Regions from separate parts of the Massilia sp. LjRoot122 genome, predicted to be linked through region 2. Evidence: predicted binding sites of a transcription regulator. Region 2 holds the regulator's gene; the other holds the start of a gene.
The links. The regulator LexA, encoded in region 2, represses DNA repair genes until DNA is damaged. The targets are predictions, from matches to a motif close to ACTGTATNNNNATACAGT.
Positions count from the first base shown of each region.

Region 1 (3,401 bases), 1.9 Mb from region 2:
AGCAAGGTGGGTAGGTTGGAGGGATGTTCTATAGGAAATGCTCGCACGCCCTCGCTGGGCGACACTTGCGACGGCTCAAGGGTTGCCCGGCAAGGCGATTCCCCCCTCGCGGCCGCCGCTTCTTCTCAGCGCCGCATCACGCCGCGCATCCGCAGTTCGGTGTGGCCGAAATCCATCATCTTCCAGCGCCCGCCCCAGGTCAGGCCGAGCGATTCGGCCACCTCGCCATAGAGCTGGTAACCGCGCATCGCCCAGGGGTCTCTTTCGGAAATCACCAGCTTGCCGTTGCGCCAGAACGCGCAATCTGCGGCCAGGCCGTACTGGTGCCAGCTCTGGAAGGCGCGTGCATTGGTGACGTGGCTGCCGGCCTGCGCCAGCTCGTCCTGGCGCGCCGGGCTGCGGTAGCCTTCGAGCAGCGCCATTTCGTAGCCGTGCTTTTCCTTCATGATCTTGAAGGCCAGCAGCAGACGCTGGCTGAAGTCGGGGTGCAGCAGGCCCCAGTTACGGCTTGCGTTCACCAGCATCGGCCGCACCAGCGCGACTTCCGCAGTGGTGAAGGCCATCGGCGGCAGCGCCACCGGCGGCACCAGGCGCTCGCCCTGCAGCAGGGCCGCGACCTGGACGTCCGGGGCGGCGGCTTCGCCTTCGTAGACCGGCAGCATGGCCGGACTGCTCAGGGCCAGCGCCAGCAGGGAGGGAATCAGCACGGCGGGCACGCCGATCGCGCAGGCGATGCGGTGGCGCCGGACGAACGCGACGATGCTGCCCAGGAGATCGCGCGGAATATTCCCCCGCACCGCACCGGCATACTGGCTGCCCGCGATCTGCCAGCCGACCGCGCGCTGCGACAGGCGATGCCTGAATGCGGTCAGCGCGCGTGCGAGAACGGCACGTCCGCCCGGGAACAAGGCAAGCCAGATCGCTGCCGTCGCCAGACAAAAGTACAGAAGGGCGAGAAAAATCAGCATCGCTAGCTCCAAGATTGTTTCTAATCAGAATTGGAAGAACCAATCTTAGGAGGGTTGCCGTGCGGCCTACAGACGAAAATCAATCCACGTCCATGCGTCCGAACCTGATGTCGCCCCGCCGCGTCGCTACCTCCGGTGAGGACAGCATCCTGGCCCTGCTCGAGCGCGAACCTGCGCGCAAGCGCGGCAGCAAGGCATCGGGCGTGCGGCTGGCCTGGTACGGCACCGGCGCTTCGCTGGCGGTGGCACTGACCGGGGCGCTGGTCTGGCTGGCCGCCAACAACGAGGGTCCGCGGCTGGAAGCGCAAGACACGGTGCTGGCCGAAGCGCGGCAAGTGCCGCAGCAGCCCACGGTCGGCGCGCTCCTGCGGCAAGTCGCCATGGCGCCGGCGGCCGAAGCGGCCCTGATCGTCGACCAGGTGGACCAGCCCGCCCCGGGCGACGCGGTACCGCCCCTGCGCCTGTTGAAACCTGCGCCCGCGGCAGCCGCGCCGGCGCCGCGCGTGGCCAGGGCCGCAGCGCCGCCCCGTCCGCCGGTCGTCACGCCCGCCAGACCCAAGCCGGTCATGGTCGCGAAAGGCGCCGTTCGTCCGGTAGCGCCCAAGGCCCAGCGCGGCGCCACCCCGGGCAAGGCCACGGAAGGCCCGGTGGATGCGGACGTGGCATTGATCTCCGCCGTCATCGTGCACGCCAACGGCCACGCCCCGGAAGGCTCGCAGATGACCGAGCTGCTGTGTCCGAACGACGCTTGCCAGGCCCGTCCGGCACGCCAGTAACGTGGCGAAAAGCCTGCAAATGACAAAGAAAACCGGCGAAAAATTGGGATACTGCTGGGCTATTGATTCCTCGTGGAGTTATACTGTACATAAGCACAGTACGGCGGCACGAGATGATCAGGGTTCTGGAAAACGAGTTTTATTATCTGGACAATTTCCAGCGCGTCCTTGACTGGATCGGTGAGCGGTATCGCGATTTGCTGGACACCGACGAGCTCGCCTTCCTTGCCGCCTTCCCCGGCTTGCCGCAGAATGCGCGCGCCCTGTTCGTGCGCATGGTCATGCGCAAGGGGAATCTGTTCCGCGCCAGTAAGCTGGTCTATGCCGAGATCGGCTGCCCGGTCGAGGCCGCGCATCTCCTGCTCGACACCGGCTGGATCGAAACCGATCCGCTGCTCTCGCTCGACGAGTTGTTCGAGCTGCTGTCCAAGCCCGAGATCGCCGACGCCTTCCAGTCCCGGCTGCAGCAAAAGAACGCGCGCAAGGCCGAGCAGCTGGAAGCCTTGCGCGCCGTATGCGGCGACGACCGGCCTTTTTCAAGCTGGTACCCCGGCTGCAGCGATGTCGCCCTGCGCATCCTGGTCAAGCCCCTGTGCGACCGCCTGCGCCTGATCTTCTTCGGCAACCTGCACCAGGACTGGACCGAATTCGTGCTGTCCGACCTCGGCATGTTCCGCTTCGAACAGGTCGAGATCTCGCAGGCTTCGCGCGGCTTCCGCTCGCGCGCCGACGTCGAGCATTACCTGCGCCTGCACGACTGCAAGGAACGCTTCTACGCCGGCGAAGCGCTGGACGAGGTGCTGCGCGACCTGCCCTCGCACGTCTTCGACAACGACTGGCTGGTCAGCCGGCGCGAAAAACTGCTGTTCCAGATCGGCCAGGGCTATGAAAAACTCAAGGACTGGGACAATGCCCATGCCGTCTACGCGCAATGCCGTTACCTGGGCGCGCGCGGGCGCGCCATCCGGGTGCTGGAAAAGCATGAGCGCTTCATTGATGCCTATGCCCTGTTCCAGCTGGCCCAGGCCGCGCCCGAGAGCGAGGCCGAACGCCAGCACCTGCTGCGCATCGGACCGCGCCTGGCGCGCCGGCTCGGCCACGCCAGGCTGCCGGCGCGCCGCAGCGCCCCGGTCGAGCGCTTGGACCTGAGCCTGCCGATGCCGGGCGGAGAATGGTGGGTCGAAGGCGTGGTGCGCGAGCACCTGGCAAGCGAGGACGCACCGGTGTTCTACGTCGAGAATGCACTCGCCAATTCCCTGTTCGGCCTGCTGTGCTGGCGCGCCGTGTTCGCGCCGCTACCCGGCGCCTTCTTCCACCCCTTCCACCGCGGACCGGCCGACCTGTACAGCCCGGACTTTCACCAGCGCCGCGAAGCCGAATTCGCGGCCTGCCTGGCCGAACTGGAGAGCGGCGCCTACCGCGGCACCATCCGCGCCAACTACCGCGACAAGGCGGGCATCGCCTCGCCCTTCGTGTATTGGGGCGCGCTGAGCGAGGAACTGCTCGAGCTGGCGCTGGCCTGCATCCCGCCGCAGCACCTGCGCAAGTGGTGCGAGCGCATCCTGGCGGACGTCCAGGCCAACCATACCGGTTTCCCCGACCTGATCCAGTTCTGGCCGGCCGAGGGCCGCTACACCATGATCGAGGTGAAGGGCCC
Region 1 covers NZ_CAXUPB020000001.1:3,476,866-3,480,266, forward strand. The annotation lists gene ACSQ25_RS15145 (M15 family metallopeptidase) at 126-968, opposite strand; gene ACSQ25_RS15150 (hypothetical protein) at 1,061-1,744, shown strand; gene ACSQ25_RS15155 (VRR-NUC domain-containing protein) at 1,858-3,401, shown strand, end outside.
Region 1: the regulator LexA is predicted to act here: its motif matches at 1,827-1,844, upstream of ACSQ25_RS15155 (VRR-NUC domain-containing protein).

Region 2 (3,401 bases):
TTCCACGTTTGCTGCGGTGAAGCGGCAGAACTTCTTGCGCTTGAACAGCGGGTTCTGCTGTTTGCGCTTGAGTTTTTCTTTAGCTTTGTTTTTGTCGAACTTTTTACCGAATGCCATTTCGAGGCTCCTGTATCTAATCTAAATTGCGCTGCGTTATGCAGCACTGAAATCAATGATGTGAAACACCAAGGCTTTGCTGTTGCGGTTTTTCCTGGCCAGGAATCCTTCGAAGCGGTAGGCGGCACCGAGTTCGGCGCTTTGCAGCCTGCCTGAAATCTCGCCCGCGCCGAGCGCAGGGATTTCAAACGCGACCTGCCTTGCCACTCCGGCCTCTACCTGTTGCGAATCGTGCATCAGGATCGCGCCCACGATAGGGACGCCGGCCGGGGTATAACGCAGTACGTCACGCTCCGCGATGGTCGCGATGAGCTGGAACTGGTTCACTGCGCTCTACGAATTCCCGAGAAAAAACTTAGGCAGCTGCGGCCGGGGCAGCGGCAGGAGCTGCTGCTTCTGCGCGGTGGCTCTTGGCTGCGTCTTCGCGCTGGACCGACTTCATCATCGGCGACGGTGCGGTTTCGGCCTTCTTCATCTTGACGGTCAGGTGACGCAGGACGGCATCGTTGAACTTGAATGCGGTTTCCAGCTCGACCAGGGTCTCGTTGTCGCACTCGATGTTCAGGCAGATGTAGTGGGCTTTCGGCAGCTTCTGGATCTGGTAAGCCATCTGGCGACGGCCCCAGTCTTCCACGCGATGGATGTTACCGCCGCGGCTGGTCACCGTGGTCTTGTAACGCTCGATCATCGCCGGGACTTGCTCGCTCTGGTCCGGGTGGACGATAAAAACGATTTCATAATGACGCATGCAACACTCCTTGAGGACGTTAAACAAATGCCCACCTCGGCGTCAAGACGAGTGTGGGAAGGGAAAGCCGGACATTATAGCCTGAAAAGTCGGCGGATGGGAACTGGACCGCATTGCACAATTTTTTTACACATTTCCCGTGTTTTCCCTTGCGCATCCGAGAATACTGTACAAAAATACAGTCTGCTCTTACAACCATTGCCGTAAAACACCCATGCTCAAGCTCACTGCAAGGCAAGAACAGATCCTGAACCTGATCAAGGAAGCGATCGAAAACACCGGCTTCCCGCCGACCCGCGCCGAAATCGCGGCCGAGCTGGGATTCAAGTCGGCCAATGCGGCCGAGGAACACCTGCAGGCGCTGGCGCGCAAGGGCGCGATCGAGATTTCGCCGGGCACCTCGCGCGGCATCCGCCTGATCGGCGCCTCGGTCGAGCAGGTGCCGATGGTCCCTGCGGCCCTGATGATGTCGCTGCCGCTGGTCGGCCGCGTGGCCGCCGGTTCGCCGATCCTGGCCCAGGAACACGTCGAAGCCACCTACTCCGTCGACGCCGCCATGTTCTCGGCGCGCCCCGACTTCCTGCTGAAGGTCAAAGGCTGGTCGATGCGCGACGCCGGCATCTGCGATGGCGACTTCCTGGCAGTCAAGAAGATCGACAGCGCCAAGAACGGCCAGATCGTCGTGGCCCGCCTGGGCGAGGAAGTGACCGTCAAGCGCTACCGCAAGACCGGCAACCTGGTCGAACTGCTGCCGGAAAACCCGGACTTCAAGGTCATCCAGGTAACTCCGGAAGACGAGTTCGCGCTGGAAGGCCTGGCCGTCGGCCTGATGCGCAGCTGGCACTGAGGCTTCCCATGAACGCTCTGGCGGCAAGCCGCCAAAGCGCTCAAGCGCGTCTTACTGGATCTTCTTGTCCGCCCAGTGCGAATCCTTCTTGGCGGACTTCACCATCTTGTTGTGCTCTTCCACATAGGCCTCGGTCGCCGAGCGCCATGCTGCAAAGTCCGCCAGCACCAGCTTCGAACTGACCTTCGCCTCCTCGCTCAGGTTTTCCTGCAGCTGCTTCAGGTAGGCCGTCGACTTCTCGGTCTCTTCCTTGTTCATCAGCTTGGCGATGTCCGCCGGAATGCGCTGGGTCAGCGGCATCGCGGCATTCAGCTTGGTGACGTACTTGTTGTAGCAATCCTGCCACGCCTGCACGGCCGCACCGATGCGGTCGATGTCCGCGTTGACCTTCGACATCGCCGGAATCCGCGGCGTCACGCAGCGGTATTCGCCCGACTTCAGGTCTTCGCCGTCATAGCCCTTGATCCAGTAGTCGATTTCCTTGCGGCGCTTGAGGCGCTGGTCCATCAGTTCCAGCGAGGCGATCGCGACCTTGTTGCCCTTGGCGGCGGCCTTCTTGAACAGCGCCTCGGCCTTCGGCTCGTCCACCTGCCCCGCTTCGCCGTACCAGTACATCTGGCCGAGCGCCTGCTGCGCCTCGGGATTGCCGGCATTCGCCAGCTTGGTATAGATCTTCAGCGCACCGGCGTAATCCTTCTTCGCGAACAGGGCATTGGCGTCTTCCAGCTCGCCGGCGAAGGCGGCGCCGCACAGCAGCAGGGATGCAAGGAACAGCTTGGTCTTCATGGGCAGATGTGGAATGAGGAAAGAAGCTTCATGATAGCGGCAACAGGCGGGCCTGCTCAACCGCTGAAACAAAACGGCAGCCTGTGGCTGCCGTTTTAATTATGCCTCGAGCGCCTGGCGGAAGTCCGCCAGCAGGTCGTCGGTGTCTTCGATGCCCACCGACACCCGGATCAGGGACTCGGCGATGCCCATGCTGGCGCGCCGCTCCGCTCCCATCTCGAAGAAGATCGTGTGCGCCACCGGAATCACCAGGGTGCGGGTGTCGCCCAGGTTGCTGGCCGGGATGCCGAGCTTGAGGCGGTTCAGGTAGTCGAAGCAGTCGATGTCCTCGCGCAGCTCGAAGCTCAACAGAGAACCACCCGCGCGGAACAGCTCTTTCGTGATGCCGTGCTGCGGGTGCGAGGCCAGGCCCGGATAATGGACTGCGGCTACACGCTCATCTGCTTCCAGCATCTGCGCCAGCGCCAGCGCGTTGGCGCTGGTGCGTTCCATGCGCAAGGCCAGCGTCTCGGCGCCGACCGCGATGTGGTGGGCCGCTTCCGGGCCGAGGGCCGCACCGAAGTCGCGCAGGGCCTTGGCGCGCAGCTGGGCCAGGCCCTGGTTGGCGGCCGGCTGCTTGCGGAAGTTCGCCGCGATATGCGGATAGGCGCTCCAGTCGAACAGGCCGGTATCGGTCAGGGCGCCGCCCAGCGCATTGCCGTGGCCGCCGATCGACTTGGTCAGCGAATTCACCACCAGGCCCGCGCCCACCGCCTTCGGGCGGAACAGGTAGGGCGTGGTCATGGTGTTGTCGACCACGTAGAGGATGCCGCGCTCACGGCACAGCTGGCCGATGCGCGCCAGGTCGGCGACCTGGGTGCGCGGATTGGCGATGGTCTCGACGAAGACCATGCGCGTGTCCGG
Region 2 covers NZ_CAXUPB020000001.1:1,542,528-1,545,928, reverse strand. The annotation lists gene rpsR (30S ribosomal protein S18) at 1-117, opposite strand, end outside; gene priB (primosomal replication protein N) at 154-444, opposite strand; gene rpsF (30S ribosomal protein S6) at 473-865, opposite strand; gene lexA (transcriptional repressor LexA) at 1,080-1,712, shown strand; gene ACSQ25_RS06720 (tetratricopeptide repeat protein) at 1,764-2,498, opposite strand; gene ACSQ25_RS06715 (cystathionine gamma-synthase family protein) at 2,598-3,401, opposite strand, start outside.